Nodosilinea sp. FACHB-141: one gene and its partner. The protein of the gene in region 2 interacts with the protein of the main gene of each other region in a pairwise test. Links are inferred from orthologs where the notes say so. Each region holds a gene or a part of one and is shown on either strand. Other genes may lie near its edges.

Region 1 (15,171 bases), on a different replicon or contig from region 2:
CACCCTGCATGGAGAACTTTCGGAACTACTACGACATTCTGGGGGTTTCCAGAGAAGCAACGTTTAGTGACATCAAGCAGGCCTACCGCAAGCTCGCCCGACAGTACCACCCCGACCTCAACCCTGGCGACCAAGCAGCAGAGGATCAGTTCAAGCTGATCAGCGAAGCCTACACTGTGCTCTCCGACGACGAAAAGCGCGCCCAGTACGAGAAATTCAGCGAGTACTGGCAGCAGGAGGGCTTTAAGAAAGGCCAGGGTAAATCTGCCGTCAGCGATTTCTTTGGTGGGCGAATTTCCTTAGAAGACTTCGGGTTTGGCGAATTTCCTGACTTCAATGTTTTCGTCGATCAGCTCCTCAACCGTCGCCCAGCTCGCCGTAGCGCTAGCGATGACGATGGCTATGCGACCAACACCGCTACCTATAGCCCATCCACTACTACCGGCCGCCGCGATGCCGAGGCCGACCTCACCGTTCCCCTAAAAAAAGCCTTTCGGGGAGGGCGCGAGCGCATTCGCCTAGAGGATGGGCGATCGCTAGAGGTCAATATGCCCGCTGGCATGGTCACCGGTCAGCGCATTCGCCTGCGGGGCCAGGGCGTGGGTGGTGGCAACCTGTACCTGCGCATTCAGGTTGACCCCCATCCCTTCTACACCCTCCGGGGAAACGATGTGTATTGCCGTGTGCCCATCACCCCCAGTGAAGCTGCCCTGGGCAGCACCATCGATATCCCCACGCTGGATGGTCCCTTGCGCACCCCCCTACCCCAAGGAGCGCAAACCGGACAAATTATTCAGCTGCCAGGGCGGGGGTACCCCATTGGCCGAGAAAGCCGGGGCGACCAGATTGTGGAGCTAGAGGTGGTAGTGCCGACGGGGCTAAGCGATCGCGAAAAAGCCCTCTACGAAGAGCTCCGCCAAACCGAACGCTTTCGCCCCCGCGCTGACCTTTTCACCTAGTCGATTGTTGCAAAAGCGTTACGAAATCCCCCTGTTTTCTCACCAGAAGAATATTGCGTAACCCCTAAGAATTCCCTATAGAATGGACGTTTTAGCCTAGTTCTCGCCACAGCAAACCCACTCAGAGCGCCGTTAGCATCGACAACTAAATGAGAATTTAGCTTTCCCTGATGGCCCCCAAGTCGCTAAACTAGCTATGGAAAAAGGTCATCCCGTCATTTTTAACTATGTCTGTTGTTAGCCAAGTTATTTTGAATGCCGACGACGAGCTGCGCTACCCAACCACCGGCGAGCTCAAGGCCATTGAAGAATTTTTGAAGACTGGCGAGCAGCGCACCCGCATTGCCGCTACTTTGTCTGAAAACGAGAAAAAGATTGTTGACCAGGCCAGCAGAGAGCTATGGCGGCGACGACCCGACTTCATCGCCCCCGGCGGCAATGCCTATGGTCAAAAGCAGCGTTCTCTCTGCATTCGTGACTACGGCTGGTACCTGCGCCTGGTCACCTACGGCGTGCTGGCTGGTGACCAGACTCCCATTGAGGCCATTGGCATTGTGGGCGTCCGCGAAATGTACAACGCTCTTGACGTGCCCGTACCCGGCATGGCTGAAGCCATCCGCTGCCTAAAAGAGGCTTCTCTGAATCTGCTGTCTGACGAAGACGCCGCCGAAGCTCAGCCCTACTTTGACTACATCATCCAAGCGATGTCGTAGCTTTAGAGCAATCTAAAAACCCCGGATTCCTCAAGAATCCGGGGTTTTGCTTTAGGTAGGCTAACTGTCCTGGGGTGCGTCACCCCGAGCGGTGACGCACCGACTGAACGAGTTACAGGGTTGCCAGCACGTCGCGGGCGGCTGCGATCGTAGCGTCAATATCGGCATCGGTGTGGGCTAAGGAAGTAAATCCGGCCTCAAACTGCGACGGTGCCAAGTAGACGCCGCGCTCCAGCATGCCCCGGTGGAAGCGGCTAAACTTCTCCAGATCAGCTCCCTTGGCGTCTTCAAAGTTGCTGATCGGCCCCGCATGGAAGAACATGCCAAACATAGCGCTGATGTGGCCACCATACACCTCATGGCCTGCATCTCGAGCCACCTGAAGTAGACCTTCAATCAGCTTCTTCGTCAGGCGATCGAGCTCGTCGTAGGTGCCAGGGCGTTGGAGCAACTCCAGGGTTTTGATGCCGGCAGTCATGGCTAAGGGATTCCCCGACAGGGTGCCCGCCTGGTAGACCGGACCCGCGGGAGCAATCATTTCCATGATGTCGCGGCGACCGCCGTAGGCGCCTACGGGCAAGCCACCGCCAATCACCTTACCTAAGGTGGTGAGGTCCGGGGTGACGTTGAACTTGGCCTGGGCGCCACCGTAGGCAATGCGGAAGCCAGTCATCACTTCGTCGAACACCAGCAGCGCATCGTTTTCGCGGGTGATTTCTCGCAACCCTTCTAGAAAGCCGCCATCAGGAGTGATAAACCCGGCGTTACCTACCACCGGCTCTAGAATCACCCCAGCAATTTCCCCAGGGTTTTGGGCAAAGAGGGCCTTGACCGCTTCAAGATCATTGTAGGGGGCGGTCAGGGTGTCGCTGGTGGCTGATTTGGGCACCCCTGGAGAATCAGGCAAGCCTAAGGTTGCAACCCCAGAACCTGCCTGCACTAAGAACATGTCGGCGTGGCCGTGATAGCAACCTGAGAATTTAATGATTTTGTTGCGACCGGTGTAGGCCCGCATTAGCCGCAACACGGCCATACAGGCTTCAGTGCCAGAGTTCACAAAGCGCACCATCTCGATGCTGGGCACGGCCTGAATCACCATTTCGGCCAGCACGTTCTCAAGGTAGCAGGGTGCGCCAAAACTGGTGCCCTTTTCTAAAGCCGCTGCTAGAGCTGCCAGCACTTCGGGGTGGGCGTGGCCGCAGATAGCAGGCCCCCAGGTGCCGACGTAGTCGATGTACTGGTTACCGTCGACATCCCAAATGTAGGCGCCCTTGACGCGGTCAAATACGATGGGCTGCCCACCCACTGATTTGAAGGCCCGTACCGGAGAGTTAACGCCGCCCGGCATGAGGTTTTGGGCAGCGGAAAAAATTTCTTGTGATTTTGCTGTTTTAAACGGGGCTGTACTGACCAAAGCACGTTCCTCTCAGAGTCCAAAGTCATTCGGCGGCCTAGATTGAAACCGCCTGAATGTTAGCTCTGATCATTATCCTATTGATTGGATAAGGCACACCTGTTGATGTTAAGGAAAGTAAACTACCGGCGCAGGTGATGCAGACGGCCATTCTTAATCTGCACGACGGGATGGTTAGAAATGCGCACCAGGTGCTCGTCGTGGGTGGTGACGATGACAGTGATGCCGATGGAGTTGAGCTTTTTGAGGATCTTGATTACCTGAAGGGAGTTCTCCGCATCTAGGTTGCCGGTGGGCTCGTCGGCCAGCAGCAGGGGTGGGGTGCTGACTACGGCGCGGGCGATGCTCACTCGCTGTTGCTCACCGCCAGAGAGTTCGTCGGGGAAGCACTGGGCTTTGCCCTGAAGACCCACCATTTTGAGAGTCGGCCAGAGGCGGCGATGAATCTCTTTGCGGGTAAAACCCTGGGCCCACAGCACAAAGGCTACGTTCTCGGCCACAGTGCGCTTAGGAATCAGCTTGTAATCTTGGAATACGACACCGATGCGGCGGCGCATCATCGCTAGGCGGTTGCCCCGCAGGTCAGAAATCGGTTCATCGCCTACAAGAATGTTGCCGCTGGTGGGGCGCTCGTAGCCGTAGAGCAGTTTGAGTAGGGTTGATTTGCCCGAGCCCGACGGGCCGGTGACGAAGAGAAAATCGCCGGGATTGACTGTTAGATTGACGCCAGCCAGCGCCTTGCTGCCGTTGGCATAGACCTTCTCAACGTTGTTGAGGGAAACGATGGGCTGAACAGAGGTGTCTTGGGGAGGAGCAGCGTCGAGCACGGGGGCAGGAGAAGGGTCGGCGGCGGAACGGGCGGGCACTACAAGTTTGAAGCGGTCTTGTAGTCTAGCCTTGACGTCTTCGGGAAGACCGGACAGCTTGGCGTCGTCGGTGGGGCGATGGAGCACAGAAGTCATGGAGCGTCCTAACTGAGATGGGCTAGACAGGCTCAGGGGTGAGGCTGACAAAAACGTATGAACTGCGCAGCCAGCACCGAGGACAGAGCTGACGGGGCTTTTGGGTGGTCATTGTACCGGAAAGACCGTATCCGGCAAAAGGCATATTTGTTTTTTCAATAATCGTTATGTTTCGTTACTGAGGCAACAGCGCGGCTGAAGGGCTTGCCTAACTAGGGCTCTAGAAGAGTACCGCAACGTTTGCAAAATTGGGCATCGTTGTCGTGCAGAGTTAGGCCGCAGCTGGCGCAGGGGCGGTGTTGACCGACTTGGCCCAGTTGGCGAATTAGGCTGCTGACTTGAGTAGGAATGAGCGCGATGCCGGTAAGAATCATCATCACTGTGAGCCCCCGCCCGGCTTCAGAAATGGGGGTGACATCGCCGTAGCCTACCGTGGTCATGGTGACCACAGCGAAATAGAGCGCGTCTAAAAAGGTGCCGAATTCTTCGGGGTTGCTGGGATGCTCAACTTGAAAGATCAGGCCGGAGTAGATAAAAACAATTGTTCCTAACGTCAGCAAAATACGAATTAAGATGAGGCTGTCTGTGCTGGTTACTTGGCCAAACCAGAGCCGGTCGTTGAAGATTCGCACTAAGCGCAAAATTCGCAGCGATCTAAAAAAGCGCAAAAAGCGAATGTCAAAGACGCCAATCCAAGAAGGCAAAATGGCAATCAGGTCGATCAGGCCGTAGAGGCTAAAGGCGTACTGCCAGGGGCGCGGGGCTGTCCAGAGGCGCAAACCATACTCGAGGGTAAAGGCCAGCACGATCAGCCAGTCGAGCCAGTCCAGCCATTCATCTAGGGCAGGAGAGATGGGGTAGCTTTTGATCACAAAAATGGCGGCCGACGTAAAGATCAGCAGCACGATCGCGCCGTTGACTATCCGACCAGGCATCGTGTCGGTGGTGTCTAGGTGGCCGCGCAGGCGTTCGCGCAGTGCCGGTCCCTGACCCTCGTGCTGGGCTTCCTGCTTTTCATCGGTAGTTTCTGCCATCGTGTTAATGCCCACCCCCAGGATGGTTCTATGCTCTGGCCTGGGCTAAGATAACCAGGCAGACTGATTTTTATCTGGCTGCGATTTTATAGCTATCTTGCCCTGGCTTTAAATTATCCAACGGTCAATTTGGCTTTGAGGGATGAACTGGGTCTAGGTTAGCGTTTGCTCCTAGGCCGCTGTGGGCCAAATTTTCACCAGTGATATCGTTAAGCTGGACTGAGGGTTAGATTTAGTATCACTGCGGCACTTTGAGCACCTATGGCGATCGCACCAATTATTACTACCCCCAACGATTTTTCGCCCAGCGCGACGGGCACTTGGTCGCCGCTACCGACCCAGCGACCGCTGTTGCTGGTGGGTCATGGTAGTCGAGACACGGAGGGGCGCGATCGCGTTCTAGAATTTGCCGCTGCCTACCAAAAACTCGACACTTCTCGCCCCGTAATTCCCTGCTTTTTAGAGTTAACAGAACCGACGATTCAAGACGGGGTAGATCTGTGTGTGGAGAAGGGCTACACCGATATTTCGGTGCTGCCAATTTTGCTCTTTGCCGCTCGCCACAACAAGTTTGATGTCACCAACGAACTGGATCGGGCTCGCCAGCGTCACCCTCAGGTAACCTTTCACTACGGTCGCCACTTTGGCATTACCCCAGCCATTATTCAGCTTTGGCAGGAGCGGCTGGCGGAGCTAGATACGCCTCGATTCAATCCCAACAATATTGCTCGCGAAGACACGGTGCTGCTGTTTGTGGGTCGAGGAGCCAGCGACCCCGATGCTAATGGCGATGTCTATAAATTGGCTCGCATTGTGTGGGAAGGCAGCCGCTACAAAACAGTTGAGATTTGCTTTATTGGCATTACTCATCCCCGCCTAGAAGAGGGATTTCGCCGCGCCAGGATGTATGAGCCAAAACGCATGATTGTGCTGCCCTACTTCCTCTTTACGGGGGTGCTGATCAAGAAAATCATGGGCATCTGTGAGCAGGAGCAGGCGGCCCATCCAGAACAGCTGGTGAGCTACCTGCCGGAGATGGGTAGCCATCCTCAGTTGATGCAGATTTTGCGCGATCGCGAAATTGAAACCCACCTGGGCCAGGTAGCAATGAACTGCGAAATGTGTAAATTCCGCCTGGCTGCCGGGGGTGGTCAGCACGGCCACGATCACGGACACGCTCACGATCACGGGCATGGCCATGACCACGGACAGGCTCACGATCACGGACATCACCACCATGGCGAACCCGTAGATCTCTTTCCCGAACCCGACGATTACCATCAGCGGGCCTGGCAGGTGCCCTAGCTGCTTATCTAATTGCGCTGGGAATGCTTAAAGAAGCGCCTGGGCAGCGGCCTAGGTAAGTCTTTAACGCAGCCCAGGGAGCAGCCATGTTTAAATCCGTCAGTCGGCACGTGTGCGCCTTTGACTTGGAGTGGGTGCCTGACCCGACATCGGGGCGGCGAGTGTATGGCCTGCCCGCAGCGCTACCGGATGTTGAGGTGTTTGAGGTGATGTGGGCTAAGGCTGGAGCTACGGCAGAAAAACCTCGGCCTCATCTTAAAACGGCACTGTGCCGTGTGGTCGCTGTCTCGGCGGTGGTGCGAGAGCAGCAAAACAACGGGGAGATTAGCCTGCGGTTAACCACTTTGCCCAGACAGATCGATCGCTTGATGGATGAAGGCGAACTGATTTCTACTTTTCTGGGCTATTTGGGGCAGCACCATCCTCAGCTGGTGGGCTTTAATTCTCAAACCGCTGACCTGCCAATCTTGCTTCAGCGTGGACTGGTGGCAGGTGTCTCGGCAGCAGAGTTTTGCCGCCGGGCCGATAAGGGCTGGGGCAGCGACTACTTTAGCCGCCACGGCGATGCCCATATTGATTTGAAAAGTATTCTCAGCGGCTGGGGGATTGCTACACCTACTCTGCACGAACTAGCGGCGGCGATGGGGATTCCGGGCCAGGTGGGGGCGCAACCCCATGATGTGGTGGATTGGTGGGTTGAGGGGGATTTGCGAGCGATCGCGGCGCAGAGTCAGTTCGATGCGCTGAGTACCTATCTGCTATGGCTGCGGACGGCGCGGTTCGCTGGGTTCTTTAACGAGGAGCAGTTCATGGAGGAAGAAGAGCGGGTGCGGCGAATGGTGGGCGATCGCATTGCCCAAGGCGACCATCACCTGACTCAATATCTGCATCGGTGGGATAGTTTCAACCTCCCACTTAACGATGCCATGGTTATTCCCCTAACTGCCACCGCCGTAGCTACAGACCAAGCAGCCTAAGGTTGCGTCAGCTACTCTCCACGGTTAGCCCAACCTCTTGCCCATAGGAGAGTTCCAACGTGTGGCCATCGGGGTCGCGCAAAAAGGCCCAGTAGCCCACCGGGTAGCCAGAATCTTGCGGATCTTGCAGTAGGCAACCCTCCTGCCGGGCCAGGTTGCACAGGGTATCCACCGCCTCGCGACTTTTGCAGCCAACTCCCAAGTGGGCTAGGGGTGTCAGTAGGGGCTGCACCTCAGCTTGCTCAATGAGCACGATCGCAAAGGGGCGCGTGTGGTCAGATAGCCACACAACCTTGACCCCCGTCGCCTGATCGACGCGGTGGTGGATCACCTCCATCGCTGCATAGGCCCTATAGAACGCAATGCTTCGTTCTATGTCAGCAACGGGCAGGGCAATGTGGGTTAACCCCAGATCCACCATGGCGACTTCCTTCCCCCAGGGCGGGGCAGTAGTTAGATTGGTTCCTCAAGAGCGGCTTCGGTGGATGCCTCAGTAAGGGTCACTTCGGTGGATACCTCGGTAGCCTCCTCGATCGCCTCTACAATCGCTTCCACCGTGTCCTCGAAGGGTTCTTCTTGCAGGGCGGGGGGCACGACAGCGACGGCGGCGATCGCATCCTCTGCATCGAGCCGCTGCAACCGCACACCGGTCGCCGGGCGCGACTGAATCGAGATATCGTTTACCCGCTGGCGAATGATAATGCCTCGGTTAGTCACCAGCATTAGCTCATCGCCCTCGCCCACCACCAGCAGGGAGGCCAGGGCGTCGTCACGCTTGCGGAACTTAATCGCCATCAGGCCCATGCCCGCCCGGTTCTGCAGGCGGAACTTAGCCACCGGCACCCGCTTGCCCAGACCCGACGCGGTAATCACCAGCACCCAGGGGCCACCCTCGCTGCCGTTGGTCACGATATCGTCGTCATCGTCACTGTTGCTGCCTGCCTCTGTGGCTTGCACCACCGCCTCCACCACCTGGCTAGGCAGAATATCCATGCTGATCAGCTCGTCGCCGTTGCGCAAAGCCATGGCCCGCACCCCACGCGTGGGGCGACCCAGGGGCCGCAGCTGGTCGTCATCAGCCTTAAAGTGAATGGTCATGCCCCGGCGCGAGCCGATCAAGATGCTGTCGGTGTTGCGGGCTAGGCGCACCCACCTGAGGTGGTCACCCTCTTCGAGGGAAATGGCAATCAACCCGTTGGTGCGAATGTTGCTGAAGGCGGATAGAGCCGTCTTCTTCACAAAGCCGCCCTGGGTGAGCATCACCAGGTATTCCTCGTCGGTAAACTCGCGCACCGCCAGCACCGAGGTAATCGCCTCTTCTTTAGGAATGGGCAGCATCTGCACAATGGGCATACCCCGCGAGGTCCGAGAACCTTCGGCAATCTGATAAGCCCGCAGGGCGTAGGTGACGCCGCGATCGCTAAAGAACAGCAGGTAGTCGTGGGTGTAGCAGGTAATGAAGTGCTGCACGCCGTCATCTTCCTTCATCTTGGCCCCGGCTTTGCCTCGAGTGGCGCGGCTCTGAGCCTCAAAGGTGGCTACCGGCATGCGCTTGATGTAGCCCTGGTCGGTGACCAGAATGACCACCTGCTCGTTGGCAATCAGGGAGATGTCGGTCAGTTCCGCATCATCCATTTCAATGATGGTGCGGCGGGGGCTGTTGTGCTTGGCCTTGAGCTCACCCAGCTCGGTAGTAATGATTTCGAGCACCCGCTCGCGACGGGCCAAAATATCTTCCAGGTCGGTGATTTTAGCGACCAGCTCTTCGTGCTCCTGCTGGATTTTGTCGGCTTCAAGCGCGGTGAGGCGACGCAGCTGCATCTGCAGAATGGCGTCGGCCTGCAAGTCTGACAGACTGTAGGTATCCATCAGTTCTTGCTTGGCTGCGGGGGTATCGGCCGCACTACGAATCAGCCCGATAATGGCGTCTAAATTCGTCAGAGCAATCAGATAGCCTTGAAGAATGTGGTCTTTTTCTTGGGCCCGGCGCAGCTCGTACTGGGTACGGCGCACAATGGTTTCTTCGCGGAACTCAAGGAAGACCTCCAGCATGCGCTTGAGGCCAAGCAGCTGAGGTTCGCTGTTAACCAGGGCCAGCATGTTGACGCCAAAGTTGTTTTGCAGCGGCGTCTGCTTATAGAGATTGTTAAGCACCACCCGAGGGTAGGCGTCACGCTTCAGCTCGATCACGATGCGCATGCCGTCGCGATCGCTCTCGTCTCGAATATCCGAAATCCCTTCCAGGCGGCGCTCGTTCACCATTTCGGCGATCCGCTCGATCATCCCCGCCTTGTTGGTCTGGTAGGGCAACTCGGTGATGATGATGGCTTCGCGATCGGGCCGGCCCCGGTGCTCGATGGTTTCCATGCTGGCCACACCGCGCATAGTGACAGAGCCACGCCCGGTCATGTAAGCATCGCGAATACCGCTGCGACCCAAAATTTGCCCGCCCGTGGGGAAGTCGGGGCCGGGAATGATTTCCATCAGCTCGGCGGTAGTGATGTCGGGGTTGTTGATCAGTGCAATCACGCCATCGATTAGCTCACCCGGGTTGTGGGGCGGAATGTTAGTCGCCATCCCCACGGCAATACCCGAGGAGCCGTTAAGCAACAGCTGGGGCAGCCGCGACGGCATGACCACCGGCTCCTGCTGGGAGCCGTCGAAGTTGTCGGCAAAATCGACGGTATCAGACTCGATGTCTTGCAGCAGCGAGTCGCTGGTCAACGATTGCAGACGACACTCGGTGTATCGCATCGCCGCTGGCGGGTCGTTGTCGATAGAACCAAAGTTGCCGTGGCCGTTGATCAACGGCATGCGCATAGAGAAATCTTGAGCCATGCGCACTAGGGCGTCATACACCGCTGTGTCGCCGTGGGGGTGATACTTACCTAGCACTTCTCCGACTACACGGGCGCATTTACGAAAGGGGCGATCGGCAGCCAAACCCAGCTCGTGCATAGCATAGAGAATGCGGCGATGCACTGGCTTGAGCCCGTCCCTTGCATCTGGCAGCGCCCGACCCACGATCACGCTCATGGCGTATTCCAGGTAAGAGCTTTGCATTTCAACGCGCAGATCCGTGGGGACGATACGCTCTTCTGGGGTTGCCATAGGCTAAAAAACTCCGAATTTGCGAACAACAAAGCGCTAGTCAGACCCTCGCACCGAGTGGTGCTGAATAGCGCTTAATCAGCATGTTTTTTGCGGACTCATGTGAGTTATATTTTAGCACGAATTCTCCGGTTCAAATCAGCAGGCGCTATGGTGGGTGTAGGGGCACAAGAGGCTTGATTTAGCGACGTTTTACCGCCCCGGCTGCATCCTTAATTCGTAGTAGTTCACCACCCCTGACTTTGCCGTGCACCACGCTCTCACCCTGGCCGATTTTGGCGTTATCTATTCGCCCGATTTTTTGACCCACGATACCGGCAGTTTCCATCCCGAAAACGCGGGGCGATTGAAAGCGATTGTGGCTGCTTTAGAGACAGTTGCCTGGGCCGATCACCTCGACTGGCGCGAACCCACCCCAGTGAACCAGCGGGATGTAGATACCCTGATCGCCCAGCTTCATAACCCCCGCTATGTCACAGCTCTGCGGGAAATTGCCCACTCGGGCGGTGGCCACATCGACGGCGATACTGTGGTGTCTGAGGCTAGCTACGCCGTAGCGCGGTTGGCGGTGAGCGCCTGGCTCGACGGCGTCGATTATGTGCTGGAAACGGGGCACTCGGCCTTTGTGCTGGCGCGGCCACCGGGGCACCATGCGGTGCGCGATCGCGGCATGGGCTTTTGTCTGTTCTCCAATGCGGCGATCGCAGCCCACTATGCTTTAGAACAATCTGCGGTTAATCGCGTTGCCATCCTCGATTGGGATGTGCACCATGGCAACGGCACCCAAGCTTTAGTAGAGGAAAACGCGGCGATCGCCTACTGCTCTCTCCACCAGCTTCCCGCCTACCCCGGCACAGGCCAGAGCAGCGAAACTGGCTTTCACCAAAATGTCTTGAACTTGCCCATGCCCCCCGGTAGTGCCAGCGGCGACTATCAGGTAAAGTTTGACCAAAAGGTAATTCCCTTCCTCAAGTCCTTCGCCCCCGACTTGCTCGTCATTAGTGCTGGGTATGACGCTAACGCCGCTGACCCCCTAGCCAATGTCAACCTCTCCCCCAAAGACTTTGGCCTCTTTACCCGCCAGTGCCTAAACGTCACCGACAAAATTTTGTTTGGCCTTGAAGGTGGCTACGACTACAACGCGCTTAGCGAGTCGGTGCTGGCCACCATCAGCGCTCGACTAGGATTTTAGAGACTTTAAATGGACGGCTGGTCACAAATCACACTGCAAACTTCTCTCTGTTAAGGGTAATTGCAAAACGCATTATTCTTAGTGACTGAGCATTTGCGGCAGCTGTAACAACGGAATCAACTACCTCGATGCCCAATATGCTTATAAAGCATGTAAAGCAGTGGTGACGATGTACTGCCTTACAGAGTGTCAGGCCAAACGGAATTTGCAGTAGTCCTAGCATTACTACCGCAAAAGCCATCACTTAGCTGTAACGCCAATGAATAGCGTATGAAAACTTATTTGATTACTGGTGGGTCTGGTTTTATCGGTTCTAATTTTGTCCTCAAGGCCCGAGAAGAACAGTGGGCTAACATTATTAATCTAGATCAGCTTACCTATGCTAGTAATCCTAATAGTCTGAACACTTTAAAGAATGATCCGGGCTACCAACTTATTCACGGGAATATTGGCGACCTCGAGCTAGTCTCTAGTATTTTGCTTCGCCATCGTCCTGATGTCATTCTAAATTTTGCTGCGGAGAGCCACGTTGATCGTTCCATCGTTGAACCCGAAGCATTCATACAGACTAATATTCTAGGTACTTTTCGACTGTTAGAAGCAACTCGTAGTTATTGGGATGAGCTGTCGCCAGAGGACCAGATAGCGTTTCGTTTTCTCCATGTTTCTACCGATGAAGTTTACGGCTCTCTCGGCCCTGAAGATGCACCGTTTTGTGAAACCACTCCTTACGCACCTAATAGTCCTTACTCTGCGAGTAAAGCAGCATCGGATCATTTAGTCCGAGCCTATCATCACACCTATGGAATACCTACACTTACCACTAACTGCTCGAATAACTATGGCCCTTACCAGTTTCCGGAAAAGCTAATTCCTTTGACTATCCTCAGTGCCCTTGAGGGCAAGCCATTGCCGATTTATGGAGATGGCCAAAACATTAGGGATTGGCTTTATGTTGAAGATCACTGCAATGCAATTTATCAAGTCATTCAACAGGGAAATATAGGTGAAACCTATAACATTGGTGGTCTTAATGAGAAGACTAATCTTTCTGTAGTTGAATCCATTTGTGCTTTGCTAGATGAGCTAGCACCCAAATCTGACATTAAACATTCTTCATTAATCACCTTTGTTACAGATCGTCCTGGGCATGACAAACGCTACGCCATTGACTGTAAAAAAATTCATGCTGAATTAGGTTGGAAACCTAAGGAAAGCTTTGATAGCGGCCTGTTGAAGACCGTTAAGTGGTATCTCAAAAATGTCGACTGGGTTAAACAAGCGCAATCCGATGATTACCATGATTGGATTCACGATAATTATTCGGGTCGGCTGGTTGAAAACTAATAGAACTTCTGACAAACTCTCATCAATAGTTTCACAAACTTTTTGGAGCACTTCCTATGAATGGTATCATCCTAGCCGGTAGGACTGAACTCGTCTCTACCCCCTTACGCTCACGGTAAATAAGCAACTTATACATGTGTACAGCAAGCCGATGATTTACTATCCTCTGTCGGTATTGATGTTAGCTGGCATCCAAAAAATTTTGATAATTTCTACCCCTGATTCGCCACCCTTATTTGAACAATTGCTTGGTGATGGTAGCCAGTGGGCAAGCGTCTAGCTTATGCAGAACTTAGAAGAACGTCAGGGCTTGAAGGTCGCCTGTATAGAGGAAATTGCTTATCAGAAAGGCTATATTTCTGGTGAACAACTTTATTGTTTAGCCAAACCTCTAGCCAAAAGTGATTATAGAGCCTACCTTGTACAGCTAATAAACGATAGCTTCTATTACTCTATTCCGGCGAAGGTGCCTACTCTGGGAGTTGTTTAGTATAACAATGGTTTGTAAAACGGAGGAATTGCTTATGCAGTAGTCTATTTACCCCTTGTCTATTTTGGGAAAAGCCTGCTTTAAAGACGATCTCGAAAGTTTAAGTCAACTACAGCCGCAATTTTTAATTTGCATGATCTGTTATTTGATGAAAACTTGAATAGAAGCAGCCCAACCTATCGAAATAGCAGTACCGGAATTTGACTGCTTCTCAACAGCTGGATTGTAGTGCTGTCAATGGCCGTATGAAGAATTGAACGATGACTATAGGCACCTATCAGTAGTAAGCTAATGTCTTGCTCTCTAGCGTATTGAGAAATCGACTTTTCGGGTTCCTCGGGAAGGATGGTTATTACGGGCTTAATACCAGCTTGGTGCAGCAACGACACTGCCTCGGCTATGCACTCGGTTGTAGTGATGTCTGACTCAGCCCTGGCGGCCATTAGCAGGTGAATTTCGAGATGGTGGAGACCAGGTATGTTAGCCAAAAAAGTCAACATGCTTTTTCCAGTAGAACTGCCGTCATAAGCTACTAACAGGCGTTCTATAGGAACAAATTCCTGAGGTGTAACTAAACAGGGCTTAGTGCTACTGCGCACGATGCGATCGGCATTGGTGCCTAGATGCTCCAAGGTAGAGTTTGCTGATTCCCCTTGTTTACCGATCACAATCAGGTCAGCGTTGGCTTCTAAAGTTTCTAAGTGGTCAATCAAAAAACCGGTTTTATGGAGCAGCTGTATTGACTTAACCCCGTGATTGGCAATGGCCTGTTGGGCGTCGGCCAAAATTAGTTTGGCTTGTTGGTGATTGCGCTTAGCCTGCTCGTGTTCTACTTCGACTAGCTTTTTAAGTAAGCTCTCTGAGGTTCCTAGGCCAATGCTACCGCTGAGATCAGTGGTCTCTGCAATGACCTCGTCTCGACTGTCGCTGACGTAGAGTACGTCTATGCTGGCTCCTCCTTGCTTGGCAAACCAGGCCCCATAGCGGTAGCTGCTCTGGGCATATGTTGAGCCGTCTGTACACAGTAGGAGGCGCTTCATAACTGACTTTCGGGTTGCGACTTGGGTAGAGATCGATTGACTTGGCTATGGGGGGTTAGTTTTTCCACTAGGGTAGCGCTGGCCTCGTTGAGTCCTACCACTTCCACCTCTGCTCCGGCCCGGCGAAATTTGTTCACCACTTTATCTAGGGCGGCAACAGCCCCTTGATCCCAGAGGTGAGCGTGGGTTAGGTCAATGGTGATGCGATCGACAAATTCATTAAAGTCAAAGGCTTCTAAAAACTCATCGACAGACACAAAAAAAATCTGCCCCGATACGCTGTAGATTCGGTGGCTACTATCATCGTGTAGCACCTTGTCAACAAATACTAGCCTGGCAATTTTGCGCGAGAAAAATACTGTGCTCATTACAATGCCTGTGGCTACTCCTAAGGCAAAGTTGCGGGTGAAAATGGTCACTAGCATAGTGGTCAGCATTACCGCTGTTTCGCTGCGCGGAATGCGCGCCATGTCGCGAAACGAGGCCCACCGAAAGGTGCCAATTGAGACCATAATCATTACCGCTACTAGGGCGGCCATGGGCATCTGACGCACCCAGCCGCTGAGGGCAAGAATAGCAAACAGCAAAAACACTCCAGCGCACAGAGTAGATAAGCGTCCTCGTCCG
Region 2 (14,833 bases):
GAAGCCAGCGTCAGCGCCGCGATCGGCAGGTTGATGTATTGCCAAGGGGGCAGCACCAGCAGCTTGCCCATGATCAGCGGCAGTAGCAGTGTAATAATTGACAAGGTAACCATCGGTACCGCCATCTGCCACGGCACCTCTGGAGCGCGACGGGTTTTGGGCTGAGGTGTCCCCAAGAATACCTGACGAAAGACACGCGTCAGATTCAATGCGGTGAGCCCGTTGACCAACAGAAACACCAGCGTCAGCAGCGGATAGTCACGGCTGAGAAAATCCGCTCCCATCCGCAACCCCCAAAAACAGCCTAGGGGCACCACACCGACCATCCCTAGAGCACCGGTCACAAAAGCCAGGCTAGTCGCCGGCATTTTTCTTCCCAGACCACCCAGCTCGGTGATATTTTGGCAGTTGGTGGTCATAATCACTGACCCCACCGCCATAAAAATTAGCGCCTTGGCTACGGCGTGGGTCAGCAGCAGCAGCAGCGCTACCCCTGGCCAGGTCGTGCCGACGGCAATAAACACCAGCCCCAGGTAAGCACTCGTAGAGTAAGAGAACGTACGCTTTAGGTCGACTTGGGCTAAGGCAACTAAAGATCCACCCAGGGCCGTTATTGTGCCAATCACCACTAGCGTACCTAGGGCTACCGGTGACAGCACAACAATCGGCTGCAAGCGAATCAATATGTAGGCACCGCAGGTCACCACCACCGAGTTCCGCAAAATCGAGGCGGGGTTTGGGCCTTCCATAGCTTCGTCGAGCCACAGGTGGAGCGGGAACTGCGCACATTTACCAATCGGCCCGGCGATCAGCGCCAACCCCAGGAGAGTGGCCATAGTAGGGGATAGATGCTCTATCTTGACCCATTCGTACAAATCGTTGAAGTCGAGGCTGCCTGCCAGACAAGCCAAGGAAACTACTCCCATCAGCAGCAGCACGTCACCAATACGCTTAGTTAAGAAAGCGTCGCGGGCGGCGGTTACCACCAGGGGCTGGGCATACCAAAAACCCACCAGCAGGTAGGTCGACAGCGTCAGCATCTCCAGCAGCGAATAGGAGACAAACAACGACCCGCTTAACACCAGCCCGCTCATGGCAGATTCAAAAACTCCCATCAGGGAATAAAAGCGAGCTAGGGCCCAATCTTTTTCCAAATAGCCTAGAGCAAAGACTTGGGCCAGCAGACTGAGGCCTGTAATCAGCTCTAGGGCACCGAGGTTGAGCACCGAGATGTCGAGGGCTAGAGTGAGGTGTAGATCGGCAAAGTCAAACCAGGAAAACAGCAGTTCCTGAGGTCCCTGATTCCAAATGCCGCGAAAGGCCATGAGCCCATGAACAAAGGACACCAGAGTCATCACAATGTTGAGATAGGCCGATGGTCGAGGGCCGGTGCGGCGAATCAACCCCGTGGACCAGGGCAACGATAGCAGCGCCCCAATGAGGCCATACATCGGCAGCAGCCAGCTGGTCTCAACAAAAAATTGGGTTATCCCGACGTTCTCTGACAACACCTTAAATGCTTATCTCCAACGGCGATGGTTCAGCAAATAATAAGGCCACGGCGGCCTAAATTCAGCAGTTCTGGCTCGACAGATTGGCGGCGCGATCGCACCTCGTGCCGTCACAGCTAGTTACCTATAGCCGCAGCAACTTGCTGACAGCTGAGCTAAATCAAAGCGCAGCCTGCGGCATCAGACCTGAAGCCGACGGTCAACCCATCAGCCCCAACCGGTTAGAAAATCACCAAGTTGAGCACGGCCCTACCCAAAGCTGGCGGGGCAAAACTCTAAGCCTCGTTGCCTCTATATTCAAAGCGTTTTGCTATTCTACCTGATTCCCTGAGGGGGTCGGCCCAAAAGCCATGATTTTGAGGGGCTAACCTAATAAAGACTTCTGAAGCGATCGATTAGAAATCACAACCCAATCTAGGGCATTCGTACTGAGGATCAATAAATTTAGAGATTTGGGCAGCCTACCCAGCTTAGGCACACGCTAGAACAACCTACACTTTCTACCACCCACCGATCTAGTAGAGCCCCAAGACCAAGCCGTAAGTGAGCAAGCACTACTGCTAACCTATGGATTGATTACGAGAAAAAAACCTTTGCCTCATTAGCTTTAATAATATTCAACATTAGCAACAATCATTGGGGCTTATATTGCAAAAGTGACTACGGACACCTATGCTTAATCTGTCATCAAGAATTTTTGGGCAATCTGAAGTTTTTGCTTCCCCAACGGTGATTCCCGGCTTGTCATCTTTTGGGACGCTTTTTTGCGCCTGAACAGCAGGCAAAGTGCGTTAGGTAAACCCAGGGTTGTCTAAATTTATAAGGAGATTTCGACTATGCCGATTGCTGTGGGAATGATTGAGACGCTGGGTTTTCCGGCTGTGGTAGAAGCCGCTGACGCAATGGTAAAAGCGGCCCGGGTTACCCTGGTGGGCTACGAAAAAATTGGTAGCGGCCGTGTCACTGTGATTGTGCGGGGCGACGTGTCTGAGGTACAGGCCTCGGTAGCCGCTGGTGTTGAAAATGTGAAGCGAGTCAATGGCGGCGAAGTTCTATCGACTCACATCATTGCTCGGCCCCACGAAAACCTGGAATTCGTTCTGCCCATTCGCTACACCGAAGCGGTAGAGCAGTTTCGCAGCTAGGCCTTAGACGTACGGTTTTTTGAGACCTATTCGTTCTAAGGTTTAAGGATCTGCTGGGCTGGTGGGCCTGGCTTGGGGTAAGGCTAATTCAGCACTCGTTTGAACTCCTGTATTCTCTGAAAAAAGGCGTATAAAAGCATGGCAATTGCAGTTGGTATGGTCGAGACGTTGGGCTTCCCCGCTGTGGTGGAAGCTGCCGACGCGATGGTAAAGGCGGCCCGGGTTACCCTAGTGGGCTATGAGAAAATTGGCAGCGGCCGCGTTACCGTGATCATTCGCGGCGACGTGTCTGAGGTACAGGCCTCGGTCGCCGCTGGTATTGAGAACGTGAAGCGGGTCAATGGCGGCCAGGTGCTGTCTACTCACATCATCGCTCGTCCCCACGAAAACCTGGAATTCGTTCTGCCCATTCGCTACACCGAAGCGGTAGAGCAGTTTAGAGAGAGCGTCAGCGGCATTCGCCCCTACGGCAGATAAGTCACTATGCTCTTGGCTAAGGTTCGTGGCACGGTAGTTAGCACCTGCAAGGAGCCTAGCTTGAGTGGCACAAAGTTTTTACTAGTGCAACTCATTAGCGAAACCGGCGACTTACTGCCTGACTATACAGTGGCCGCCGATGTGGTAGGGGCTGGCCCCGGCGAATGGGTGTTGATTACCCAGGGCAGCGGGGCCCGCCAGCAGCGCGGCTACGAAAATCGTCCTGTGGATGCGGCGGTGGTTGCCATTGTTGATACTGTAAGTCTCGACAGCGGCAATCTCTACAACAAGCGAGATGATTTTAGCTAGCTAGGTTTCTTCCACACTGGGCGATCCAGTTCAGCTAGCGCGGGCAAAGACTACACTCTCCCTACAACTAGCTCATTTCTGTGGTTGAGCAGCTAGTTAGTTGGGGTTTTTTGGGAGGACGTACGGCAATGGCGATCCGCACACCAGCGGCATCTCCGACTCAGGCATGGGGTTCGCAGCAGTCATCTGGGTCGTCGGCTCGGGTGCATGGGTTAGCCCAGGTGCAGGGCCAGGTTCTTGTCGAGCCTGGAGCAGTTTTGGCTGCTGGCTCGGTAGTTCGGGCCGACCCTGGTGCCGCCGTGCGGCTCGGTGCCGCTAGCACCCTGCAGGAGGGAGCCACAGTATATGGTCGTGCCCAGGGACAGGTGCTGGGGGACGATCGCAGCCCCTGGGCGGTCTGGGTAGGCGATCGCGCTATCCTCACCCACAAAGTGCTGGTGCAGAGTCCGGTCTACATTGGTGCCGACTGCTTTATTGGCTTTCGCTCAACTCTTTTCAATGCTCGATTGGGAGCCGGGTGCGTCGTTATGATGCACGCCCTGGTGCAGGACGTGGACGTGCCGCCCGGCAAGCTGATTCCTTCGGGGTCAGTAATTACCCAGCAGCAGCAGGCCGATGCCCTCCGCGACGTTGGCCCCATTGATATTGCCCTAATTAGGGAACTTGCAGGAACGCCCGGCCATGCGCCCCCCCTGGGTGGGTCAGCTAGCACAGCGTCTCTACATACCACAGCACACTCAAACGAACGCGATGGATTAGGCACTATGAATTCTCAACTGCTACCCCCCGACGTTGTCCAGCAGGTTCGTCAGTACCTGGCCCAGGGCTTCACCATTGGTACCGAGCACGCCGACTCTCGCCGCTATCGCAGTGGCGTTTGGCAGACCTGCAGCCCAGTTCAGTCCCAGCGAGAGTCTGAGGTACTGGCTGCGATCGAAAACTGTCTGTCCCAGCACCCAGGCGAGTACGTGCGCATGTTCGGGATCGATCCGAGGGCAAAGCAGCGGGTCGCCCCCATCACCATTCAGCGAGCCGATGGCAAATCTGTCGCCAACAGCGGCTCAGCGCCTTCTCATTCGAGTTATTCCAGCCCTTCCAACAACGGTGGCCATCGTCCGGCCCCAGCCGCGGCCAGCGGCCCCCTGTCGCCTGAGGTGGTGCAGCAGGTGCGTCAGTACCTCAGTCAGGGCTACCGGATTGGCACCGAGCATGCCGACTCTCGCCGCTACAGCAGCAACGTGTGGCAGACCTGCTCTCCCATTCAGTCATCCCGCGAGGGTGAGGTTTTTGGTGCCCTCGAGCGCTGTTTGGCTGAGCATTCGGGCGAATATGTGCGCCTGTTTGGCATTGACCCCAAGGCGAAGAGCCGCGTTGCCCCCATCACCATCCAGCGCCCCGACGGCAAATCCGCGGCGGCTAGTTCGCGATCGGGTGGTTCTTCCAGCAGCTCCTATGCCTCGGCCCCTAGCCCCAGCGGCGGTTCTCAAGTTGGCGGTGATGTCGCTCAGCAGGTGCGCCAGTGGCTCAGCCAGGGCTACCACGTGGGGGCGGAGCATGCAGATGCGCGCCACTACAACAGCAATGTTTGGCATTCCTGCAAGACCATTACTAGCAACCGCGAGGGAGAAGTCCTGGGCGCTATCAATGCCTGTGTAGCTGAGCACCCCAACGAGTACGTGCGGGTATTTGGCATTGACCCCAGAGCCAAGCGGCGGGTGGCCGCGGTTACTGTGCAGCGTCCGGGCTCGAAGTCGGCCCCATCGGCCCCATCGCCCTCCTACTCAAGTTCCAGTGCTCCGACCAGCAATGGAGCAGCTCCCATGGGCGGTCTTCCCCAGGAGGTTGTGCAGCAGGTGCAGCGGCTCTTCAACCAGGGCTATCGCCTCAGCGTTGAGCATGCTGATGTGCGCCGCTACCGCAGCGGTGCTTGGCAAAACGCCGGCATTCTAGAGGGAAGTCGGGCCTCGGATGTACTCAACGCCCTAGAGTCGCAATTGCGCAACCACTCTGGCCAATACGTACGCCTGGTGGGCATCGATCCGAAGGTGAAAAAACGAGTGCATGAAGCCACTATCCAGCGACCCTAGAGACCTCTCATCCAACCTTTGACCGTGGCAGTACCCGCCCAGGTGATCACCCAGCCTACCAATGGCTACATCCAGGGAGATGTGGATATAGCGCCTGGAGTGGCGATCGCACCTGGGGTACTGCTGGGGGCAGCCTCCGGTTGCCGTCTGGTGATCTCCGCAGGTGTCTGTTTGGGGGTCGATGTGGTGATACAGGTCCACCATGGCGACCTGGTGATTGAGCCGGGGGTGAGCTTAGGCAGCGGTGTGTTGGTAGTGGGTCACGGCTCCATTGGCCAGCACACCTGTATTGGAGCCAATAGCACCCTCATCAACCCAACAATTGGGGCCTCCCAGGCGATCGCACCGGGGTCTTTGCTGGGCGATCCAACGCAGGCCTCTTCTGACCAGGAGCCTGCATCTAACGGGGCTGCCCCTAGCACTAGTAGCTACGTCTACGGGTCTGCTGGCAACCTAGGCACTACGGGGAATGCCCTCAACGGATCGGGCCACACTACTGTTGGAGCCGCTCAGAATGGCAATATCCCCAACGGTATTGCCCAAAACGCCAGTGCTCAAAACAGTGTTGGGCAAAACGTTGCTGGGCAAAACGGATCCTCCGTCTACGGCAAAACCCAGGTCAATCGCCTACTAGCTACGCTATTTCCCCAGCGTCATTCGCTCAATGGCGCTAGCTCAGAGGACAGGCCCTAGAATGGAGAGGCAGACACCCCTGTGTAGAGGCACCCTATGCAACCCGACGGCAAACTAGCCTCGCCCCTTGACCTCAAGTCTGGCACGCCCAAGCGGTTGACCCTGGCGACCCCTGCGCCAGGTCAAAAAGAAGCCCAGCAGCGCGACAAGTATCGCGGCGCGGCCTTGGGTATGGTGTCAACGGAGAGCTTCCCGGCGGTGGTTGGTACAGCCGACGCCATGCTAAAGGCCGCCGATGTTCTGCTGGTGGGCTATGAAAAGACCGGCGGTGGGCACTGCACTGCGATCGTGCGGGGGGGCATTTCCGACGTGCGCATGGCGGTAGAGGCTGGGATTAAAACCGCCCAAGATTTTGGTCAGTTTGTCTCTTCAACGCTGATTCCGCGCCCGTTACCCAACCTGGAAGCAGTGTTGCCTATCTGCGCCCGTTGGGACGAGTTGCGGGGCGAGAGCGGCGGCAAGATGGGCAGTCAGGCTATTGGCCTGCTGGAGACCCGTGGCTTTCCGGCAATGGTGGGAGCCGCTGATGCTATGACCAAGTCTGCCGATGTGCAGCTGATGTCCCACGAGACGATTGGCGAAGGCCTTTGCACCATTTTGATTCGGGGGTCGCTGCCCAACGTGGCGATCGCGATCGAAGCCGGCATGCACGAAGCCGAGCGCATCGGCGAACTCCACGCCGTCATGGTCATTCCCCGCCCCCTCGATGATCTGGTTGAATCGCTGCCCGTCATGGAAATGGAGCAGGAGCAGCCCGAACCCCTTCGCATTCCCCTTAACCTGGAGGTTAAACAGGAGGAGACCGAAGCCGAGCCTGTGCTGATTGAAGCGGTGACGGAAGAGGTCACACCCATTGCCCTAGAACTGACCGTAGACGAGCAAGAGCTAGCCGATGAAGAGCTTTAGCAAGTTGGCAGAGTATTTGAACTAGGGACGCTGTCTAGCGTGCTATTGCCGCTCTAGGAGCGTCGTCTTTGCCTGACTAATTCAAGGGCAACGGATAGCTATCCCTGCGCTCTTTGAACCAATCCCACACTTGCTCTACCAAATCTTTGGCATCGGCATCAAACCACTGCACTGTGGCTCGGTTGCGAAACCAGGTGCGCTGGCGTTTGGCGAACTGACGGGTGTGCTGCACGATGTCGGCCTGGGCGATCGCCAAAGAAACATCCCCTTGCACGTAGCGCAGCATTTCGCCGTAGCCCAGGGTTTGCAGCAGGGGCAGCTCCGGGCCGTATTTTTCCAGCAGATGTGTCACCTCATCCACAAATCCCGCCTCAATCATTGCCTGGGTGCGCTGAGCAATGCGGCGTTCCAACGAGAGGGAATCACAGTCGAGGGCCAGGTAAAGCACCGGATACGCCGGAGGCGCTTCTCCTTGAAGAGTCGACATAGGCTGGCCAGTGACATAGAACACCTCCAGAGCGCGCACCGTACGCACCGGATCGTTGGGATGAATGCGTTGGGCCGCAGCTGCATCCAGGCTTTTGAGTAGGGCATAGCAGTGGGGCTGCCCCAGGGCCTCTAACTGCTGGCGCAGGGCGGGTTGGGGAGCCACGGGCGGAATATGTAATCCTTTCACCACCGCATCTATGTAAAGCCCTGTACCACCCACCAGCATGGGCACAGCACCCGTCTGGTGAAAGGTGTGAATTAAATCTTGAGCCTGGCGCTGGTACTGGGCTAGGGTGAGGGTTTCGGTCGGGTCACAGATGTCCATCAGGTAGTGGGGAATTTGCCGCCGATCGAATGCCGAAGGTTTTGCCGTCCCAATATCAAACTCTCGATATACTTGTCGGGAGTCGGCGCTGAGAATGCACCCTTGAAGGCGCTGGGCTAGGGCGATTGCTAAAGACGATTTGCCCGTTGCCGTAGCGCCGCCAATCACCCATAAAAATGGTACAATTGAACTATTATTCTCCGTCTCCTGGAACGACGATTCTAGCTGGGGAAATTTAGGTGATTGCATCCCTAGTTTATTCTTGAGCTGACGTTGCCTTAGAGCCCGCTGTGGCTGCTTTGTGCTATAATTTCTAGGTGTTTTGACCTGGCGAGCATTCGGGTGGCTTAGAGCCCATTTTTGGAGCGTACAGTATGACAACTGACTACGGTGCCGATCAGATTCAGGTTCTAGAGGGGCTTGAGCCTGTTCGCAAACGTCCAGGCATGTACATCGGCAGCACTGGCCCCCGTGGACTCCACCACCTAGTGTACGAGGTTGTTGATAACTCCGTAGACGAAGCGCTGGCGGGCCACTGCGATCGCATCGATATTTCCCTCAATGCCGACGGCTCGGTCTCCGTCACCGACAATGGGCGCGGCATTCCTACCGACATTCACCCCCGCACCGGCAAGTCAGCCCTCGAAACGGTGATGACTGTGCTTCACGCCGGGGGCAAGTTTGGCGGTGGCGGCTACAAGGTGTCTGGAGGCCTTCACGGCGTGGGCATCTCGGTGGTCAACGCCCTGTCAGCGTGGGTTGAAGTTACCGTCTGGCGCCAAGGGAAGGAGCACAAGCAGCGATTTGAGCGCGGTGTGCCTATCGGTGAGCTGTCGGCAGAGAAAATTGCCGAAAAGCGCCAGGGCACCTCGGTCACCTTCTTGCCCGACACCGAGATTTTTCACAACGGCACTGAGTTTGACTACGACACCCTGTGCGGCCGCCTGCGTGAGCTGGCCTACCTGAATGCAGGCATTCAGGTGATTTTCACCGACTACCGCCTAGACGTGATTAAGTCGGACCAGCCCAAGGTTTCGACCTACCACTACGCGGGCGGCATCATTGAGTACGTCAAGTACATCAACAACGACAAGCAGCCCATCCACGATGAGATCATTCACATCTCCTCCGAGCGCGATGGGGTGCAGGTAGAGGCCGCGCTGCAGTGGTGTATCGACGCCTATTCTGACAACCTGCTGGGCTTTGCCAACAACATTCGCACCATCGACGGCGGTACCCACCTGGAGGGACTGAAGGCGGTGCTGACCCGCACTCTCAACAACTTCAGCCGCAAGCGCAACAAGCGCAAAGATGCTGACTCGAACCTGGCAGGGGAAAATATCCGCGAGGGGCTGACGGCCATTATTTCGGTGAAGGTGCCCGACCCCGAATTTGAGGGTCAGACTAAAACGAAGCTAGGCAACACCGAGGTGCGGGGCATTGTCGATTCTCTAGTGGGTGAAGCCCTAACTGAGTATCTCGACTTCCATCCCAATGTGGCCGACGCCATCTTAGAGAAGGCCATTCAAGCCTTTAATGCCGCCGAGGCCGCTCGCCGAGCCAGGGAACTGGTGCGCCGTAAGTCGGTGCTAGAGTCGTCTACTCTACCGGGCAAACTGGCCGACTGTAGTAGCCGTGACCCCAGCGAGTCGGAAATCTTTATTGTGGAAGGCGACTCAGCCGGTGGTAGTGCAAAGCAGGGACGCGATCGCCGCTTCCAGGCCATTCTGCCGCTGCGGGGCAAAATTCTCAACATTGAGAAAACCGAAGACTCTAAGATTTACAAAAATACTGAAATCCAGGCGCTGATTACCGCCTTGGGCATGGGCATTCGCGGCGAGGAGTTTGACTCATCGCAGCTGCGCTATCACCGCATCTGCCTGATGACCGACGCCGACGTGGATGGAGCCCACATTCGCACCCTGCTGCTAACGTTCTTTTACCGCTACCAGCGCGACCTGGTCGACCAGGGTTACATTTACATCGCCTGCCCACCCCTTTACAAGGTGGAGCGGGGTCGCAACCACTGGTACTGCTATAACGAGCGCGAGCTGCAGAACTTAATTACCAACGAGTTTCCGGCCAACGCCAACTACACGGTGCAGCGGTTCAAGGGTTTGGGAGAAATGATGCCCCAGCAGCTGTGGGAAACCACCATGGACCCTACCACCCGCACTATGAAGCGGGTGGAGATCGAAGACGCCGCCGAGGCCGATCGCATCTTTACGATCCTGATGGGCGATCGCGTCGCTCCCCGTCGCGAGTTCATTGAAACCTATGGCTCCCGCATGAAGCTAGAAGACCTGGATATCTAGAGTAAATAGCCAGTATCAAGCTTGGGATAGGGCATGCTGACTATGTGCCCTCGGCGGGCATGGATTGAACTAGCGTAAACAACGTGACGGAGCGCTTCTAAGAAACCTCGGTGTCGTTGAGATGCAGCAATTCCCTAATTAACGGGATAGTTATCCCTGAGCGAATGTATCCTGTGGATCATGGGTCTAGGGGCAATCTATGACGACGATTCAACCGATTGTGCTTGAAGATGATGACGGAACCAGCTACACCATCTACGTAGAAACCGATGTTGTAGAAACCAACAGCAGGACTGCAACTCCCCCTGCCGTTCCACCTTCTCCGCCACCTTCACCCCGCTCCTACGACCCCAACGCAACTCGTGAGACCTATAGTTGGCCACCCAGCGAACCAACCCGGGGTCTGTCGGCGCCTATTAATGCCCAGCTTCAAACGGTTCACCAAACCATTCGCGCTTACACGGTGTACGCCTTGGGGGCATTCAAAAACCTAGCCGGGGCTGAGGTCGAAGACCTCAAACTCAGCTTTGGCATCAAAATCAACGCCGATACCGGCATTCCCATGCTGGCCAAGGGTTCCATTGACGGTGACTTCAAAATCGAGGTCACCTGTAAGTTTCCTAAAAACTAAGCGAGTTAGACCAGCTAGCCGTCAAAATTTGCGTAGGTAATTTGAAACTGCGATTTTTTCTTAAACTCAGACAACTGACTTTAGGTTCAGTTATTTATTAAGTCGTTTAGCCGTTCAAAGAAGCATTGAGGAGTTTGATGCCAGCGAAATACTGAAGAATTCTGCTGGCACCGCAATAAAAAGCAGGGTCAGCACTTGCACTAACCCTGCTTTTATTGGTTTAGAACCGATTATCTAGCTTTCAGTAGAGCCAGCTAGCTTGACTTTCTTGGCCAGACCGACTGTTTCGAGCAGGCGAATAGTCATCCAGGTCATGTCAACTTCCCACCATTTCAGGCCGTGGCGGGCCGAGTACTGATAGGCATGGTGGTTGTTGTGCCAGCCTTCACCGTAAGTGAGCACGGCTACCCACCAGCAGTTGGTCGATTTGTCTTCGGTTTCATGGCTGCGGTAGCCAAACTTGTGGGTGGCGCTGTTCACCAACCAGGTGCAGTGGTAAACCGCCACCAGCCGCACAAAGATGCCCCACAGCACAAAGGGCCAGCCGCCCAGGGCGTAGAGCACTACGCCGAGGCCAACTTGAAGCAGCAGGAAATACTTTTCGCAGAACAGGTAGAAGCGATCGTCTTTGATATCGCGGATGAAACGGTCAACCTCGTGGCGGGCCGGCACGTCGCGCAGCATCCAGCCCATGTGGCTCCACCAAAAACCCTTGTTAGAGTCGTGGTGGTCGAGGCTCTGGTCAGAGTAAGCATGGTGGTGGCGGTGTAGGCCGACCCACATAATTGGGCCGTGCTGGCAAGCCAGGGTACCGCAAAAAACGAAAAAGTACTCTAGCCACTTGGGCACCGTAAAGCTACGGTGAGACACCAGTCGGTGCCAACCCAGGGTAATACCCAGGCAGCCGGTGAACCAGTGGAGCAGCAGTGCTACCCCGATCGCCGCCCAGGAAAAGTTAGCGGGCAGAAACGCCAGGGCCGCCATGCTGTGGACAAAAATCATGAAGCCAAGGGTGACCCAATCGCGGGACAAACGCTCGGTAGTTACAGCAGTCATGCAAAAATCTCAGAATTTTGGACAAGCGCCCCAGCAGGAATCCTCAGTAAGAATTTTGCTCAGGCAGAGTAAATGTAGGGGACAATAGTTACCCCTGTTTCTTAACGAAAAAATTTAACCATTGCAACAATCAAACCTGATGATGCCCTCTGACTCGACCCTTCTTCCAATATTTTATGGAATTGACGCTCAGGTCAAGCAAAATCTAGCGCGAGTATTAGAGGCATTTCGACAGCATCGGGTGGGAAGTCACCACTTTAACAGCGTGTCGGGCTACGGACACGACGATCTGGGACGTGACACCCTCGATCGCGTCTTTGCCGACATAGTGCAGGCGGAGGCCGCCCTGGTGCGATCGCAGTTTGTCTCAGGCACCCACGCGATCGCCTGCGCCCTGTACGGCGTGCTGCGCCCTGGGGATGAAATGCTAGCCGTAGCAGGCACTCCCTACGACACCCTTGAAGAGGTAATTGGCTTACGGAGCAAAGGCCAGGGATCCTTGGCCGAGTTTGGAGTGTCCTATCGAGAGTTACCATTGACCGCTGACCACACCCTCGACTGGGATGCCCTAGCAACAGCAGTGGGGCCAAAAACCCGACTGGTGCACATCCAGCGATCGTGCGGCTACAGCTGGCGGTCATCCCTCACCATAGCCGAAATCGAAAAGATCGTGGCTACGGTAAAAGACCAGAATTCCACCGTTGTCTGTTTTGTCGATAACTGCTACGGCGAATTTTTAGAAGACCGTGAGCCTACTGCCGTTGGCGCCGATCTTATGGCCGGATCGCTGATCAAAAACCCCGGTGGTACCATTGCCCCCACCGGTGGCTACATCGCGGGTCGGGCCGACCTAGTTGCGGCGGCCGCCTGCCGTCTTACCGCCCCTGGCATTGGGGCCAGCGGTGGTTCTAGCCTCAACCTCAACCGCCTGCTTTATCAGGGACTATTCTTAGCTCCCCAAATGGTTGGTGAAGCCATGAAGGGCAATTATCTTCTAGCGGCCACCTTTGCTGCCCTAGGGTACCCCGTCAATCCAGACCCCAGTGCATCCCAGCGCGACGTGATCCAGGCCATTCGCCTGGGGTCGCCCGAGAAACTAATCGCCTTTTGTAAGGCTGTACAACAGCGTTCACCTATCGACGCCTACGTAGAACCCGTACCTGGTGCCATGCCTGGCTACGAGAGCGAGCTGGTGATGGCTGGGGGCACCTTTATCGACGGCAGCACCTCAGAACTGTCGGCTGATGGTCCCTTGAGGGAGCCCTACATCGTCTACTGCCAGGGTGGCACCCACTGGACACACGTGGCTCTAGCGGTGGAGGCAGCAGTAGAGGCGATCGGACCGTTGTAGAACAGCATTTAGCAGTAGCTCGAGCATGGTTCCCTTAGCTCGACTCCAGAACTTTAGCCCACAAAGCTCTATCGAGAGAGTGATTTTTCCCGCTCTACATATCATCCCTGGCCGTCTATTTTGAAAGGCTCCTTTAAAAAGGCCAGGGGCGACGGATTGTAGTCCATCGCCCCTAGCGCTTACAGAATAGAGATTACAGAGGCAAGCTTAGCTGTGGCCGCCGCTGACTAGGGTGGTCAGAATAGGCAAGTTAGCCGCTAGCAGGTAGGCGAAGGTAGCCCCACCAATGCCGCCGATTAAAAAGCTACCGGCAAACTCGCTCCAGCCTTCATCGGTTTCGAGGCTAGCGGGAGGGGTGAACGGGGTGGTGGCTCTAGTAACGGAGTGGTTAAGGCCAGAACCCGAGTAAATCGACAGGCAAGCGGTCAAAATCACCACTAGTCCCGCCGCGCTCAGCAACCCAGCTAGGCCAGGAATTTCAGAATCGCGCAGGGGGCCAAGTAGAGCAAAGGGGCCGTAGAGGAAATAGCCGTGGGCCATACCAATTTCTAAACCGCGCCGCTGGGGGGAAAGCCCTTTGCGGTAAGCGGGTAGATTGCCAATAAAAGCCTTTGAAAACGCAGAGGAATTAATCGGCGTTTCTAGGTTGCCGATTTGCGGATCCCCAGCGGGCTGAATGAGGTCTGTCATGGGGGAAGTTTCTCCAACTCAAACAAGATCACAGCAATTAGATAAAGACGGTTTCTAGACGCCGTTAAGTCTCCAGAAACCATCTCTCCATCAAGTTCGCAAGGTCAGCCTCGCGAGGTCTTTCCTTAGGGGTGCAGCAGCAAGTCAGGAAAGAAGCGATTGAACTCAATCAAAATACCGGCGTGAATCAACATCCACACGGTAATCAGCACCGGGGCAGTTGACAAATACCGAGGCAGGCCGTTGTTCATGGTCTAATTCTCCTGGGTCGTTATTCTGGGGAGTCGTTTTTCTGGGGGTCAGCGGAGATTTACCTAGCGAGGAGATACGGTGATCTCTTCGTTTTTAGCAAACATAGCTCCGCTAGCAATGTCTTTGAAGGCAAGTAGCGGCCAGGCAAACCCAGTTAACATGGTCTTGATGGCCAGGGGCACCTCAATAATGACTTCCTTTTCTTCGGGATTCTTGTCACCACGTACCGTGATTAGGTAGGCGCGGCCTACCCAGCCAATCCACCCAGCGATGTAGAGAAACAACAGGCTAGGAATTAGAAACTCACCAGCATGGGCCAGGTCACCGTCTACCACCAAGTGGGGTAGGCCATCGCTGCCACACAGCAGGGTAGAGCTACCATAAAAATCGAACCGAGCTTTGGCCGATTCGGTCTTGGCACCAGCGGCTCGCTTCAGAAATGCCTCGTTTTGACCACAGGGGGTAAGGCCTGCTACGTTGTCGCCAGCCAGGCTAGCAGAAGCCGGGGCAGCAAACCCAAACCAGAGAAACACTACAAGTGCTACAGCAAAAAACCGTCGCATAAACTGTTCCTTTTAATTACCGAAGAAACTAGG

What was found.
Region 1: the proteins of gyrB (region 2) and gyrA interact in binary tests that used the Escherichia coli proteins (3 or more experiments, as listed by UniProt). The link is inferred for Nodosilinea sp. FACHB-141 from one-to-one orthologs.

The regions. Positions count from the first base shown.
Region 1 is NZ_JACJPP010000021.1:278,530-293,700, reverse strand. Bases 7,618-10,834 are described here. They hold gyrA (DNA gyrase subunit A), read right to left. Parts: upstream 10,476-10,834; coding sequence 7,818-10,475; downstream 7,618-7,817. Other genes in these bases: H6F59_RS22175 (histone deacetylase), read left to right, coding at 10,723-10,834; H6F59_RS22185 (VOC family protein), read right to left, coding at 7,618-7,785. Outside these bases: H6F59_RS22220 (DnaJ C-terminal domain-containing protein), read left to right, coding at 9-959; H6F59_RS22215 (allophycocyanin subunit alpha-B), read left to right, coding at 1,187-1,672; hemL (glutamate-1-semialdehyde 2,1-aminomutase), read right to left, coding at 1,785-3,086; cell division ATP-binding protein FtsE, read right to left, coding at 3,209-4,048; H6F59_RS22200 (ion transporter), read right to left, coding at 4,261-5,082; H6F59_RS22195 (sirohydrochlorin chelatase), read left to right, coding at 5,344-6,387; H6F59_RS22190 (hypothetical protein), read left to right, coding at 6,474-7,364; more of H6F59_RS22185, read right to left, coding at 7,372-7,617; more of H6F59_RS22175, read left to right, coding at 10,835-11,667; rfbB (dTDP-glucose 4,6-dehydratase), read left to right, coding at 11,938-13,014; H6F59_RS22160 (universal stress protein), read right to left, coding at 13,681-14,544; H6F59_RS22155 (SulP family inorganic anion transporter), read right to left, coding at 14,541-15,171. UniProt on the Escherichia coli protein: A type II topoisomerase that negatively supercoils closed circular double-stranded (ds) DNA in an ATP-dependent manner to maintain chromosomes in an underwound state.
Region 2 is NZ_JACJPP010000011.1:372,607-387,439, reverse strand. The notes cover bases 7,908-10,786. They hold gyrB (DNA topoisomerase (ATP-hydrolyzing) subunit B), read left to right. Parts: upstream 7,908-8,316; coding sequence 8,317-10,257; downstream 10,258-10,786. Other genes in these bases: H6F59_RS10295 (CU044_2847 family protein), read left to right, coding at 10,457-10,786; miaA (tRNA (adenosine(37)-N6)-dimethylallyltransferase MiaA), read right to left, coding at 7,908-8,191. In the rest of the region: H6F59_RS10340 (NAD(P)H-quinone oxidoreductase subunit F), read right to left, coding at 1-1,490; H6F59_RS10335 (carbon dioxide-concentrating mechanism protein CcmK), read left to right, coding at 2,348-2,656; H6F59_RS10330 (carbon dioxide-concentrating mechanism protein CcmK), read left to right, coding at 2,795-3,133; H6F59_RS10325 (EutN/CcmL family microcompartment protein), read left to right, coding at 3,140-3,442; H6F59_RS10320 (ribulose bisphosphate carboxylase small subunit), read left to right, coding at 3,571-5,529; H6F59_RS10315 (hypothetical protein), read left to right, coding at 5,554-6,222; H6F59_RS27585 (BMC domain-containing protein), read left to right, coding at 6,259-7,128; more of miaA, read right to left, coding at 7,205-7,907; more of H6F59_RS10295, read left to right, coding at 10,787-10,888; H6F59_RS10290 (fatty acid desaturase), read right to left, coding at 11,123-11,944; H6F59_RS10285 (methionine gamma-lyase family protein), read left to right, coding at 12,084-13,295; H6F59_RS10280 (photosystem I reaction center subunit XI), read right to left, coding at 13,503-13,985; psaJ (photosystem I reaction center subunit IX), read right to left, coding at 14,111-14,236; H6F59_RS10270 (Photosystem I reaction center subunit III), read right to left, coding at 14,300-14,800. UniProt on the Escherichia coli protein: DNA gyrase negatively supercoils closed circular double-stranded DNA in an ATP-dependent manner to maintain chromosomes in an underwound state.